DNA from 2 places in the Paenibacillus sp. FSL L8-0494 genome. Region 2 is predicted to be linked to the other one. Evidence: riboswitches for the same ligand, from Rfam matches in the RefSeq annotation. Region 2 holds a riboswitch; the other holds the start of a gene.
What was found. A riboswitch is a leader RNA that binds a small molecule or an ion and turns the genes downstream of it on or off. The one in region 2 is predicted to bind glycine.
Positions count from the first base shown of each region.

Region 1: another riboswitch for glycine. It lies ahead of gcvT (glycine cleavage system aminomethyltransferase GcvT); the one in region 2 lies ahead of NYE35_RS30555 (amino acid permease).

Region 1 is NZ_JBBOPQ010000001.1:6,326,394-6,334,190, reverse strand. Features, by position in the region: gene NYE35_RS28670 (hypothetical protein) at 1-22, opposite strand, end outside; gene NYE35_RS28665 (helix-turn-helix transcriptional regulator) at 336-1,127, shown strand; gene gcvPB (aminomethyl-transferring glycine dehydrogenase subunit GcvPB) at 1,246-2,706, opposite strand; gene gcvPA (aminomethyl-transferring glycine dehydrogenase subunit GcvPA) at 2,703-4,055, opposite strand; gene gcvT (glycine cleavage system aminomethyltransferase GcvT) at 4,163-5,275, opposite strand; glycine riboswitch at 5,462-5,560, opposite strand; gene gcvH (glycine cleavage system protein GcvH) at 5,839-6,231, shown strand; gene NYE35_RS28640 (flagellar motor protein MotB) at 6,660-7,490, opposite strand; gene NYE35_RS28635 (flagellar motor protein) at 7,487-7,797, opposite strand, start outside.
Region 2 is NZ_JBBOPQ010000001.1:6,773,662-6,781,458, reverse strand. Features, by position in the region: gene pdxR (MocR-like pyridoxine biosynthesis transcription factor PdxR) at 1-5, opposite strand, end outside; gene NYE35_RS30575 (pyridoxamine 5'-phosphate oxidase family protein) at 159-686, shown strand; gene NYE35_RS30570 (DHA2 family efflux MFS transporter permease subunit) at 782-2,254, opposite strand; gene NYE35_RS30565 (TetR/AcrR family transcriptional regulator) at 2,421-2,975, shown strand; gene NYE35_RS30560 (DNA alkylation repair protein) at 3,046-3,753, shown strand; glycine riboswitch at 3,998-4,080, shown strand; gene NYE35_RS30555 (amino acid permease) at 4,228-5,610, shown strand; gene NYE35_RS30550 (sensor histidine kinase) at 5,932-7,149, shown strand; gene NYE35_RS30545 (DUF5643 domain-containing protein) at 7,255-7,797, opposite strand, start outside.

The sequences.
Region 1 (7,797 bases), 450 kb from region 2:
GATTTTTTTGAATTTCAAACAATTCAGCACCTCCTAAAAAAGATCATAACTATGTGAATTTTCACAAACCTATCGTAATTGTTAAACTCCCTGATGAGTGGATTAATAACTTTATAGTAACTAGAATATCTATTAAGATACATATCCCTCAGTACATATTCCCTTTTGAGTTAATCTGTGCTAAAATATATTTTTTTTACAATAAATCCACTTTATTTAACAATTTTTTATCTTTTTGATCTAACACAAACCTCACGACTTATGTCATTGTTTTCTTTTGAATGGAGTGTTATGCTCTGTTTAATTAATACCATAAGTTGGGAGAATGGTTTGTTTTGGATATTCTTGAATGTGAACGAGCTTGGTTTACGGTAGATGATGTAGATAAAAAATCTAATAATTCCTTGTGTGAATTTTGCCAACCTTGGAGTAACCTCAAAACAGAAAAATCCTTTTCTATAGAAGAGCTGGTTCCCTACGAGGTATTGGTTGAAGTACTACATTCAGAATTGGCGAAAGTAACGGAATTTCTCTTATTGCCCTTTGTTTTTTTCTTAACAGATCAAGCCGGCAATATTATTAATATTGTTGCTCCTTTCGAAGCGTTTCAGAAGAAAGTAGATCATTTTGGAATTAGGAGTGGAACTAACCTTTCGAAGCAATTCTCTGGAGTAAATGCAGTTTCACTAGCGATGGAGGTTAAATCAATTGCAGTAGTGCGTGGAGAAGAGCATAGTATGCCAATGTTTAAAGAGTGGAATTGTGTATGCGCTCCTATAATGATAAATGGTTGTATATGTGGATATATCGACATTTCATTTGAAGCCGAGAGGCAAATTGGCTTTTCGATTCTCTTTATTAAACAATTATCCGAAAAGATTGTTCTGAAGTTGAAGGAACGAAGCCCAAAGTTAATTGAGTACAGATTTCAGGAAAAGTGTGATTCGTATCGATTATCGCCCAGAGAAAGGGAGGTAGCGTATCACTGGTCACTAAGAAAAGGTGCGTTGCAAATTTCCAATGACCTTAATGTGAAAGAGGGGACTGTGCGGAATATCGTTAAGAGTATTTATAGTAAGATGGATATCAGCGAGAGATGGGAATTGATAGAAATACTTAAGTTGTAAATTTTGATGATAAACATCAAAATACTCGTTTGTACATAAGATATAAAAGCCATCCTCCGAAATTAATCAACAACGGAGGATGGCTTTTATCTGTCTAGAACATTTTTTTGATAAGTACTTAACCGCAAGAACAATTCAAAACTGGCTTACGCGCAGCCTGTGTCTCATCCAAACGGCTAATCTCTGTGGTATGCGGTGCGTTGATTACAATTTCTGGTGTCTCCTGCGCTTCTTTCACAATCTGAATCATCGTATCGATGAAGCCGTCGAGCGTTTCTTTACTTTCGGTTTCCGTCGGCTCGATCATCATGCATTCCTCAACAGTCAGAGGGAAGTACACGGTTGGCGGGTGGTAGCCGAAGTCGAGCAATCGTTTAGCAACGTCTAAGGTGCGCACGCCATATTGCTTGAGGTTTTTGCCGGACATCACGAATTCATGCTTACATACACCCGGATATGGGATTTCAAAATACGGCGCCAGACGGTGCATCATATAGTTCGCATTCAGCACAGCATTTTCGGATACCTCACGCAGTCCGTCTGGACCATAGGTCCGGATATAGGCATAGGCACGAACCAGAATACCAAAGTTTCCATAAAAAGCTTTCACGCGTCCAATAGATTCAGGACCACCGAAGTGAAGTGAGAAGCTGCTATCTTCATTCTTTACCACAGTAGGTTGTGGCAAGAATGGAATGAGGATAGATTTTACGCCGACTGGTCCGGCTCCAGGGCCGCCACCGCCATGTGGGGTGCTCATTGTCTTATGCAAGTTCAGATGCACAACGTCAAAGCCCATGTCGCCAGGGCGGGTAATGCCCATAATGGCATTGGAGTTGGCTCCATCGTAATAGAGTAAGCCCCCTGCTTCATGCACGATCTCAGCAATCTCGACAATTTGGGTCTCGAACAAGCCGAGTGTGCTTGGGTTAGTCAGCATCAGTGCGGCTGTGTCGCTACCGACGGCTGCCTTCAGTGCTTCAAGATCGACCATTCCTTTATCTGTGGAAGGGATCGTGATCGTTTCAAGTCCTGCTGCTGAGGCACTAGCAGGATTGGTTCCGTGCGAGGAATCCGGCACGATAACCTTAGTACGCGTCTCGCCGCGACTTTCATGGTAGGCGCGGATCATCATGAGGCCGGTCCATTCACCATGAGCACCTGCGGCAGGCTGTAAGGATACTGCATCCATGCCCGTCAGCGCGGACAGATCATTTTGTAGGGTATACATTAATTCAAGTGCGCCTTGAATACTTTCTTCCGGTTGGTAGGGATGAATTTTGGCGAAGCCGGAGAAGCGGGCAACATCTTCGTTAATCTTCGGATTGTATTTCATCGTGCATGAACCGAGTGGATAGAAGCCATTGTCTACACCAAAGTTGCGACGTGAAAGAGAAGTGTAGTGACGAATGACATCCACTTCCGATACTTCTGGAAGTACGACGGGTTCGCTACGGAGTAAATCCGATGGAATTAGGGATTCCAAGGTTTCTTCCTGCGGCACATCGCATAGTGGCAAAGAATAGGCCGAACGGCCCGGACGGCTTAATTCAAAAATTAGACTTTGCTCCGGTTTCATAAACAGCCCTCCAGTGCGCTAGCGAATTGGTCGATTTCGGTTTTGCTTCTTTTTTCCGTTACGGCAACCAGCATATGTCCAGCAAGTTCAGGATAATCACGACCCAGATCATAACCCCCAAGATAACCTTCCTTCAGCAGCTTCGAATTAATAGAGGCCACACTGCTGCCTTCAGGAAGCTTCACGACAAATTCGTTAAAGAATGGGGAGGAGAAGGCAAGTTCAGCACCTGTTAGTCCGCTGAGTTTATTAGCAGCGTAATGGCTTTTGCGAATATTTAGCTCGCCTACTTCACGCATGCCTTCTTTGCCCATAACGGACAAGTAGACGGATGCGCAGAGAGCCAGCAGCGCCTGATTGGAGCAGATATTCGATGTCGCTTTTTCACGACGAATATGCTGCTCACGCGCTTGAAGTGTAAGAACGAAGCCACGTTTACCGTTACGGTCTACCGTTTGGCCAACGATCCGGCCTGGCATGCGGCGCATCAGGTGATCAGCTACGGCAAAGAATCCGCAAGTTGGACCCCCGAGAGAAGCTGGAATACCAAGTGGCTGAGCATCACCCACTACGATGTCGGCTCCAAGTTTGCCCGGAGTTTCAAGTACACCTAGAGCTATTGGGTTCGCGCTGACTACAAGAAGACCTTTAACCGCGTGAATCAGCGGCTCAACCGAGCGAAGATCCTCGATGCTGCCGAAGAAGTTAGGCGATTGAATAAGCACTGCGGCAGTATCTCCATCGATAGCTTCAGCGAGTTTAGCTTGATCGGTAACACCGTCTTTATAGTCAATCTCCACCACCTCCAGACCCCAAGCATTAGCCGAAGTACATAGCACTTGGCGAGCCTCAGGATGAACGGTACGGGAGACGATTAATTTTTTGCGTTTGGTAGCACCAGCCGCGAGAACCGCTGCTTCGGATAAAGCTGTAGCGCCATCATACATACTGGCATTGGCAACTTTCATACCGGTTAGTTCGCAAATGTAGGATTGGAATTCGAAGATCGCTTGCAGCTCACCTTGGCTGATCTCCGGTTGATAAGGAGTGTAGGCAGTGTAGAATTCAGAACGGGAAATGACATGGTTGATGACCACAGGGATGTGATGATCGTATAATCCGGCGCCGAGGAAGCTGGCGTGAGAATCAAAGTCGGCATTTTGGTCAGCCAAACCTTTCATGTGGCGCAGCAGGGCGTATTCATCGAGTGGTTCAGACATCGGCATAGTGCCTTGGTAACGTACCGCTTCAGGAATATCGGAGAACAGCTCATCTATAGACTGAATCCCGACGGCCTCCATCATCTCTACGCGGTCCTGTTCTGTCATGGGCAGATAACGGTGCTTCATTAAGGTTTCACTCCTTGGCTTTTTTTAAAATATAAGAAAGTACAATTTTCACGCTATACTTTATCCTTCTATTTCTCGCTTAAAAGCTCACCGTCCTTATATGGACGCTAAAGGCGTTTATACTTGTAAAAAGGGGCCTTGATCACTACAGCCTTAAGCTGCTTGCCGCGTATCTCTACGTAAACCTCTGTGCCTATTTCACTGTAAGCAGCATCAATCAAAGCCAACCCCAGGTTCCGTTTCAGCGTAGGGGACTGTGTTCCGGTTGTGACCTCACCAATCTTAACCCCATCTGCCCAAACAGGATAATGGGAGCGTGGAATGCCTCGATCAATCATTTCTAGGCCGACAAGGCGACGGGGAATCCCAGCTTCTTTTTGCTGTATTAGTGCATCGCGTCCGATAAAGTCTATTTTGTCCAGCTTCACGAAGAACTGTACTCCTGCTTCAAGCGGGGTGATGTCAGCGGATAGTTCCTGACCGTACAGTGGTAATTTTGCCTCAAAACGCAGGGTATCCCGTGCACCCAGTCCAGCAGGTGTTAATCCGTGGGGCGCGCCTGCTGCAAGCAGTCCGTTCCATAACGTTTCTGCACCTTCCAGCGGAGCGTAAATCTCGAAGCCATCTTCACCGGTATAACCCGTACGGGAGATAAGTACCTCTACACCGCAAACGGTGGCGCGTTCGATGAAATGGAAAGGCTTGAGTGTTGAAATAGGAGCATCAGTAACTTCCGCGAGAATGGTTTCTGCCAGAGGACCCTGCAAGGCGAGCAAAAGCGTCTCGTCAGAGACATTAGTGAGCGTGACTTCGCCGAATTCAGAGGTCAAATGCTCTTGCAGCCACTGGAAGTCTTTGTCGATGTTGGAGGCATTAACGACGAGCATATAATGCCCTTCGCTTAGGCGATACACGAGTAGATCGTCGACAACTCCGCCATTTGGATAACAGAGCAGTGTATATTGTGCCGCACCATCCGTGAGACGGCTGACATCATTGGTTGTCATTTTTTGCAAAAAGGCTTCTGCACCGCTCCCAATCACCATGAATTCACCCATATGCGAGACATCGAACAGCCCAGCCTGCTGGCGAACGGCTTCATGCTCTTTTACGATACCTGTAAACTGTACTGGCAGCTCCCAGCCACCGAAGTCAATGCATCTGGATTCCGCATAAGCGGAATAGAGATCATAAAAAGGTGTTCTTCTCAAAGCATCCATGTCGTCACTCCCCTTGATCTGATTACATACGAAAAAAGGACAGGCAGAAGCAATCATGCATAAATGCACAAATCGCTTTCTGCTCTGTCCTTTGTACCTGAGAGTTACCCTGCCGTAACTAGCTTGCAGGTTTCCCCGTTGGTGATCTGACGCATCTAGCCTTGCGTCTGATGCTCTCCAGAGATACGTCCGACAAAGGTCCTTTTGCCTGAGAGATTCACCCCTGTTAGGGCTTACTCCTTCGGCGCCGTCTTCAAGTGAGACAGTCTCTCCCTATGCCATCATCCGCAACTATATTTATTTCAAATATAAGAAAGTATATGGTTCACATTATACATTATCCTTATATTTCTCCGAGAAACGGCGATTGTCTATAAAAAGACGACAACGTCGTTTCTTCTTGTATGTCTCCATTAAACGGGTATAGTCGGGCGCTGTCAACAAGAAAACGTCGAAAAAATGACAAATTTAAATTTCCTGTTAGTAATATTGACATTGTGAGCCGGGATAACTTAGGCTATAACTAAATTTAGAACTCCAAATTGGAAATGAGGCGGCTTGAAATGAGTGAAGTATTAGACAACCTTCTTTACAGCGAAGAGCATGAATGGGCACAGCAAGTAGAAGGACGAGTAGTACGTGTTGGGATTACGGACCATGCTCAGCATTTATTAGGCGACATCGTATTTGTTGAGTTTCCTGAGGTAGGATCAACCATTTCGGCCGGTGACAGCGTAGGCAGTATCGAATCCGTTAAGACGGTATCGGAATTGTATTCGCCCGTCTCTGGGACGGTTACCAAGGTGAATGATGGATTAGAAGCTAGTCCGGAGCTTATCAATGATCAGCCATATGGCGGGGGTTGGATTTTTGAGATTGAAGTTGATGGAGAATATGCTGATGCTGTAAAAGGTCTGTTAGATGCAGCCGGTTATAGCGCGTTAGTTGCTGAATAATTGGAAATTGGGGACGGGAAATAGTCTGATCAAGTGTGATGTTTTTAGCAGCAAGTTTCTGCGATTTGGGGACTTGCTGTTTGTGTTTCTTATGTAGATTGTGCGAGTATTCGTAAACCCAATCGAGTGGTTTGAGGGTCTAGTGGAGTATGGAATTAGGGAAAACCTCCCTCATTTTAGACGATTATAGCTTGAGAGTTAGGGTTTTAGGGAATTCCTCCCTAATCATCTCGGTAAAACCACTATTTCAGACTAAAAAGAGTAATAATCAGGGAGTAATTCCCTCATTCCGCGATTGGATACGATAATAGGTGAATAATCAGGGAGGTTTTCCCTAATTAAATTGGATGAAGCCCCTTGTTAGCTCAATGTGGTAATTGCAAAGGCTCCTGCCGCCGAACTTAGCTCTGAGCGCAAACAACTATATTTTATTCCACCTCTTGAAGCTGTCGAAGTACAATGATCTCTACGCGTCGATTTTTTTGTTTGCCTGCTACCGTAGTATTATCTGCTGTTGGTCGGGTATCGGCATAACCTGCATATTGAAAAGTGTCCGGGTTCAGTCCTTCATTATCTAAGAAAAAGCGCAGCACAGAAAGCGCACGAGCACCCGATAGCTCCCAATTGTCGTTATAACGGGAAGCTGATGACACTGGTGTATTATCCGTATGTCCTTCAATGCTGATCGTTGCCCCGATATCTTTGAATAAGCCTGACAACTGCTGAAGAGCAGGAAGGGCTGGTGACTTCACATCTGCTTTACCCACATCAAAAAGAAAACGGTCGCTGAGCGTGATTTCTATGCCCTGCGGTTTGTCGGCTACAAATATTTGTTCACCGAGATTATTCTCCTCCACATAGTGGGTGATCACACCCATTAACTCAGCAAGCTTCGCCTCTTGTTCTCGAAAAGCCAACTCCCGTGCTGAAGGTGTTTCATTCTCCGTTTGTTTATCAGAACCGTCATTTGGTTTTGCAGTTGCGTTCCCATTCCCATCTGTACTCTCTGGTTTGTTGTCAGGGGTCTTTCCAGCATCTAAAATACCATCTCCGCCTTCAAGAACAGTGCTGCTCGACTTGAAAGTCTGGGATAAAGAGCCGGTTACGATATTGTATTTGTCAGTGTCCAGGCTGCTCATCGCATACAATATAACGAAAAATATAAGTAAAAGCGTAATTAGATCTGCGTAAGTAATCATCCAACGATCACGGCTTTCTCGATTCTCTACCCGCCGTTTGCGCCGGTCTCTTTGTCTCATATAAAACCTCTTGCTTCTGCACGGTCATCTGTGGTGGTGTCTGAAATGAAGGAGTTCAGTTTTTTACGCACCAGCAACGGATGATCCCCGTTTTGTAGAGAAAGAATGCCTACTAGCAGCATCTCCATGCTATGCAGCTCACTTTGGCTGCGGGATTTGATTTTGGAAGCAATGGGTAAAAATATTAGATTAGCGATGGCTACTCCGTACAGTGTTGCAGTGAACGCTACTGCGATAGAGGTACCTAGATTTGATGGGTCTGTAAGGTTGCCCAGTACCCTAATGAGTCCCATAACTGTACCGATGA
Region 2 (7,797 bases):
ATCATCGTACATACCTCCAAATAGAAACTCCAATCATAAAAAACGAATTATGGATTGCTCTAAACAGCGAATTTTGGATATTTTAATACAATCCATTCATTGATATACTACCGTAACAACGCTGGTATCCGCAATTTAAATAAAAGGAGAGATTCGATATGAATTCGGTTCGTTACAAGACCAGGGAATGCTTAGATCAAGAGAAGATTGAAAGGTTCCTTCACCAAACGAGATTAGGTTATCTGGGGTTGGTTGATGGGAACCTCCCTTATGTTGTGCCACTTAATTATGTATGGACTGAAGGGAAACTGTATATTCACGGGGCTGGAGATGGAAGACGTAATCAGGTCATGCGTGATAATCCGGAGGTATGTTTTACGGTATGTGAGGAATACGGAACTATTACAGACCCGGTACCAGCCAAAACGGATACAGCTTATATGAGCGTAATGATTTTTGGACAAGCAGAACCGATTTCAGATTTGGATGAAGCCACACACGTACTTCAGGAATTGATCAATAAATACGTACCGGGTTATTATAATCGCCCCTTGTCCAAGCAGCATGTGGAAAAGTATAGATCGGCTGTATTTGGCGGTCCGGTTCAAGTTTATCGGGTAATTCCGCATCATATCACGGCAAAAGAAAGTCCTATTGAAGCAGAAAAAATGTATAAAAGGAGTTGAAAATGATATTTTTAATGATTGACGAAAGCTCATAAGTATAACAAAAGCCACTCCGCTAAGGAATGGCTTTTCTTCATTTACTCTGCAATTACTAGTTACAACTGAGGTTCCTTGCTAACTAGGTTTGCTTTCTTTTCAATCATGAGCTTGTTTTTCGTGGGCATAAATAATGTTATAACAAATGCGGCAATGGATAAAATCATCATGAAGTAGTAGGCGTCACTTGCTCCAAGAATCGATGTAAGGGATTTAAGGATCTCAGGAGTAGCGGAGGGATTATTCTGCATCAGTGTAGTTGCATGACTGGTTGCCTGCACTGTATAAATTGTAATTACGACAGCAGTACCAATGGCCCCGGCAATTTGGCGAACGGTATTATTCACAGCTGTACCATGAGTGCCAAGTTGTTTGGGCAACGCATTTAGTCCGGCTGTATTGAGTGGCATAGTAATGAAGCTTAATCCAATTCGCAGGCCTATGGTACGAATCATTAGATAAGTATACGTGGTCGATTCAGATAAATCTGTTACCGCCCACATAGATGGAATAATAAACAATAGGCCAATGATGAACAGCGGTTTCGCACCGAAACGGTCGTATAATTTACCGGTGACGGGTGACATGAACGCATTTACGAGTGCGCCCGGCAACAATAGTAGTCCTGCATCAAATGCTGTAAACCCGCGACCATTCTGCAGATAAATAGGCAATAAAATCATATCTGCGTACATCATCATCGTGATTAATACGTTAATAAGAGATGTCATCGTAAACACTTTATTTTTGAAGACCGACAGGTTTAGCAGTGGATCATCAGATTTGACTTGTCGAAGACAGAATACGGCTGTTACCACGACCCCAATCCCTAAGGTCAGGATCACGATTACATCATCCCAGCCTTTACTTCCTGCACTACTGAAGCCGTATAAAATTAAGCCGAATCCGACGGTTGATAAAAGAACACTTACCACATCAAGCTTCGACTTAGACGTCTCAGATACATTCACTAAATACTTGAACGCCAACGTTATAACAATGAGGACAAGTGGAATAAGCCCGATAAATAACCAGCGCCAAGAGTGGTATTCGACAACAAAACCCGCGAGCGTTGGCCCAATAGCAGGAGCGAATATCATCGCCAGCCCAAGCAGTCCCATAGCGCTGCCACGTTTTTCAACGGGGAAGATCGCGAGCACAACACTCATCATGAGCGGCATTATAATCCCTGCACCGGCAGCTTGGATCATCCGTCCGATTAAGAGTAGACTAAAGCTCGGCGCTGCTGCACAAATTATAGAACCGATTAATAAAAATGACATGGCACTTATAAATAATTGCCGTGTTGTAAAACGTTTCATTAAATAGGCCGTAATCGGAATCAAAATCCCGTTGATCAGCATAAATCCTGTTGAAATCCATTGTACGGTTGTTGCTGTGACATCAAAAACATCCATCAAACTACTTAAGGCGACATTTAAAAGCGTCTGATTGAGTGTGGATAAGAAACAACCAAAGATTAAGATGGTTAATAAGATCCCTTTATTTATGTTCTTAGTGTCTTCTTGCATGTTGCAGTCCTCTCTTCATTGCTTTTTCGACATAGTGTCAATAAAATAAATCATATCAGGATTTAAAAAGTATTCCTATTTGCAATTTTATTGAAAATGTCGACTAATCGACAGAATAGGCAAATTAGTTGATGAAAGGCCATTTAAACGATAATAGAGGGATGAAATGACTGAACATAAAAGAGTTGACCCACGAGCCATTCGCTCAAAAAAGATGTTGAAAAACGCTGTTTTTTCATTATTGTCCGACAATGTGGAGATTTCGCAATTGACCGTCCAAAAAATCGCCAACCGCGCGGAACTAAATCGCGCAACGTTTTATTTGCATTATGAGGATATTAACGATTTATTGCGCCAGATCGTACATGAAATCTTCGATGACCTATCCATGAAGGTTGAACCGCTATTACAAATGAAGAGCAACAACGAACAGGAGCAGCTGATCACCTTTTTAAATTATTTTTTTGAATACCGGAAAGTTTTTGCTGTATTGATTGAGCATAAAGGCTTCAAAAACCACTTGACCAACCTGTTAAAAAATACTGTCGAAAAACGAAGAAACGCGAGGAACATTGACTCTACTAAGGAGGTAGTCTCCGTTGATATTATTGCAGCCTCACTACTGGGGATTATTATGTGGTGGATTAAGGATGGCAACCAATATAGCGCTGAATACATAGCGGGGCAAATTACCTTGATGTATAAAAGAAGATATTTATAAGGGCTTTTATGATATATTCAAGTAAAGTTTGAGTCCCTAGCCAATATTCATAAAAAAGGAAGTGCGAACAATGGATTTAGAAACGGTCATGCAAGAGCTTGAAGCTCTCGGCAAGGAACGCACCAAGAAAATATATCTATCCAATGGCGCGCACGAACCGCTTTTTGGTGTGGCCACAGGCCAGATGAAGCCTATCTTCAGAAAAATAAAACATAATCAACCCTTGGCCGAGCAGCTTTATGCTACGGGAAATTACGACGCTATGTATTTTGCCGGGGTGATCGCGGAGCCTAAAGCAATGTCAGAGTCGGATTTTGAGCGGTGGATTGCTGGGGCTTATTTCTATATGCTATCGGACTTTGTGGTGGCAGTAACGTTGGCGGAGACGGATATTGCGCAAGAGGTTTCTGATAAATGGATTGCAAGTGATATAGAGTTGAAAATGTCGGCGGGCTGGAACTGTTACTGCTGGCTGCTCGGAAATCGCCCGGACAGTGAATTTTCCGCAGAAAAATTGGCCGCTATGTTGGAGCTTGCTAAAAATACGATTCATGATGCCCCTGAACGAACGAAATACGCAATGAACAATTTCATCTACACTGTGGGCGTATCCTATCTGCCGCTTCATGATAAAGCGGTTGAGATTGCAAAGGAAGTTGGCCCGGTGGAAGTCCATACCGGTAGTACAAAAAGCAAGATTTTGAATGCTTCAATTAATATTCAAAAGGCAGTTGATAAATCGCAGCTGGGCTTCAAACGAAAACATGTAAGGTGTTAGTCAGTCATGGAGTGCTAAGGAGAGCGTATTGAAGGTTGTGCCTGCAGACAGAAGAATTGGCGGCTTGGCTGACAAGCCCTTAATTGTGTGCAATAAAAGTTAATGGAACAATAATAAAGCGGTAATTAATGTTATTGACAAAATATTTGACAATGATTAGTATTGAAAAATATTAAAAATGAAGTTAGCGACATAAAAATTAAATAATTCGCAAGCTATGATTGCTATGGATCACACTATAGCAGGAGCAGCTTCTGGAGAGACCGTGGGGGAATCCCCCGGCGCCGAAGGGTTCACAATCTCAGGCAAAAGGACAGAAGAGTACTAGATAATTCATTTGTTATTCTGATCATCGTCAGAATAAATAAATGTATTTTATTTATTATTCTTATACCTAAGAGATTGGAGCGTATCCAATCTCTTTTTTGTTATCATTTTCACTTGTTATTTTTTTCACATAAGGGGGAGTTCGAAATGGCAGCACAAGAATTAAAGAGAGATTTAGAGAATCGACATGTTCAGCTCATTGCGATTGGTGGAACCATCGGTACCGGATTATTTTTAGGATCTGGAAAAGCTATACAGCTGGCAGGACCATCGATCATTTTTGCTTATTTAATCGTGGGTATCGCTATTTTCTTTGTGATGAGGGCATTGGGAGAACTTCTGTTGTCAAAAGCAGGTTATCAATCTTTTACAGACATTGCCGAAGACTATCTTGGACCGCGGGCGGCGTTTGTAACTGGATGGACCTATTGGTTTTGCTGGATCATGACGGCTATGGCCGATATTATAGCTGTTGGGGTCTATGTACAATATTGGTTTGATATCCCGCAATGGATACCCGCAGTCATTTGTTTAATTATTTTATTAGGACTCAATTTATTAACTGTAAAAAGCTTTGGCGAATTGGAATTTTGGTTTGCTTTAATTAAGGTAATCACTATTCTCGCGTTAATTGCCATAGGGGTAGTTTTACTGGTGATTGGATTCAAAACAACTACCGGAACGGTTGCGCTCAGTAATATTTGGGCACATGGGGGAGTATTTCCAAACGGGATTTCCGGGTTCTTACTTTCATTTCAAATGGTTGTGTTTGCTTTTGTGGGTGTGGAATTGGTGGGGGTATCAGCAGCGGAAACATCCAATCCAGAAAAAACTATCCCATCGGCGATTAATAAAATACCTTTGCGAATTCTATTTTTCTACGTGGGTGCTATTATTGCCTTATTATGCATCAACGCTTGGACAGAACTAAACCCGGCAGAAAGTCCTTTTGTTAAAACATTTAGTTTAGTGGGGATTCCGATTGCCGCGGGGGTTATTAATTTCGTTGTATTAACTTCAGCTGCTTCCGCTTGTAACAGCGGGATGTTCTCAACAAGCCGGATTCTATACAATCTAAGCAGAAATGACCAGGCTCCAGCCAACTTTGCAAAGCTTAATAAAAATCATGTGCCAAGTAATGCTTTATTCATATCCACGCTTGTCTTATCTGTAGGGGCTTTGTTGAGTAAGCTGATTCCGGAGACGGCCTTTGGCATCGTGACAACGATTAGTGCCATTTGTTTCATCTGGGTTTGGGGCGTCGTTCTAATTTGCCATTTGCGATATAAAAAGACGAAGCCGGAATTGCAGGCCAAATCAAAATTCAAGGCACCGTTCACACCTTTTGTGAATTATGTTGTTCTAGCCTTGTTTGCAATCATACTCATAATTATGCTGTTTGCTGATGAAACTCGTCCGGCATTATTGTTGACGCCTTTATGGTTTATTTTATTATTTGTTTTGTATTCGATAAATAGAAGAAAGAGGGAAAGAGATAATAAAATAATCAGGACCGAAACACCTCTCTAGTTTATGAGGAAAGCTTTAACCGGCGCAGAAGCCGTGGTTATATTCAACCGCGACTGGGCAGGGAGCCCTTGCCGGTTTCAAGCGTTCCTACATGGACGTTTGCTTAAAGAATATGCAAAGTTAAACAGAAAACCGGAAGATACTGTTAAAATGGTATCTCCCGGTTTTTTAATTTTTTACAAACTATAATATCATCGAGTTTACAGTTTTTTTCAGTTATTGTTTATTACTATTTCAACTGATATAATTCTTATTTCGACAATAAGTTTACAAGTAAGATAACTATCGTAATGGTAAAATCAATTTAAAAGTGGTGAATTCATGAGAGAGTTCTACAGTCGGGTGAATCGAAAAACCTATTACATATTAATGTTAATGATCATCGTTCTTATGATGTTTGGATTGATACTATCTACCCTAGAGTTAGATGGGATTGATTTTGGTTATATCATTCATTTTTTATGTGTGGCGTTTCTAACGGTTTGTTTATGGATTTACCCTAAGCATGAGACACATACTTTTAGAAAGATTATCATTCTATTTGGATTTGCGTATTTTTATACGCTATTCTTTTTATATCCTCAAACATGGACTACCTATATCCTCATTTGTCTTATTCCTGCACTGTCTATTCTATTTTTTGATTTAAAATTGTTCTATTTTTCCTTCATTATAAATGGGGTACTAATGGTAATTACATTTGGCTATATCCTCTTGATTGATAGAGGGGATTTATATACATATTTACATTATGATATGCTAGGCAATTTCATTAATATAATAGCGGTTCAAGTGTTATTATTTTTCATTTTTCAAATATCATTTAAACGGATGAAAAAACAGCAGCTTTATTATGAACAATTACAGCAATCTGAGCGTTTAAAGATGGTTGGACAATTAACAGCTGCCGTTGCGCACGAAATTAGAAATCCAGTGACAGTGGTTAGAGGTTTTTTGCAGTTTTTTGATGAGGATCCTTCATTTGATGATCCTATGAAAAGAAAATTTAAATTAATGATTGATGAATTAAACACAGTAGAACAGATTATCTCGCAATTTCTAACCCTTTCAAAGCCAAATGGAGAGCAAAAATTAGAAAAAGTAGATGTGAAGGATGTACTTGAAAGTGTTACAGGATTGCTCCATTCCTACGCAATGTTATCTGATAATCAAATCGTTACCTACGTAGAAGAAGATTGCATGATTTCTATTAATAAAATTGAATTTAAGCAGCTGCTTATTAATATAATAAAAAATGCTTTAGAGGCTTCGGAAGTTGGTAAATCTGTCTCTATTATGGCGAATAGGAACAATAATTTTATTGAGATAACAATCATCGATGAAGGAAGCGGGATGTCAGAAGCAGAGGTTAAGTCGCTAGGCACTCCTTTTTATTCATTAAAAAGTAATGGAACAGGTTTAGGATTAATGATTTGCTTTAATATCGTAGAAAAATACGGCGGGGAAATTTATTATAGTAGCTCTGAAGGTAAGGGGACAACAGCTACTATCCGCTTTTTAGCTATAAATGATCAGTAATACGGAACCTTCTTTCAATTGAACAAAGGGGATTACCTCAAGCCTTCGGCGGAGAGGTAATCCCCTTTTCCTAGATATATATGTTTATGTTTGCTGCGTTAACGATTATTTTAGAGGGATTTTGATCTCCAGTTGCTTGTTATAATTTTTAACTACATTGCCTTTGGCATCTAATTTATAAGCCCCGGTGTTGCCTTTTTCAAATACGGCTTGATAAGGTCTGATAACTAGATATTCAGCGGCTGAGCGAGGTGCTTCGAACAATAAATCTTCAGAAACCGTATTTTGAGTTGCTGCAATAGAATCTCTTGCAATAGATTCTAATTTATTGCCCAGATTATCATAAATGTCATATCCTAAAGCCTGGCCTTGGGTGGCAACCCCTTTAACCGCTAAAGCGATACGCACAGAAGTCTCTCCCGCAGCAACACGGGTGGTTTTGATTTCAAATTGGTTGTCATTCTTTATAGCAGGCAGCTGAATATTACGCACTAATCCTGCTTGCTTGAGGGAAAATTTAAGTACATACGGGTTTTCGATTCCGTTAAGCTTCACATAGATACTCAATTCAGAGGAAGCCAGGCTTGCCTTTTGTTGCTCGGTTAGCCATCCGGTCTGCAATACAACAACCGCCTTGTTGGCATCTCC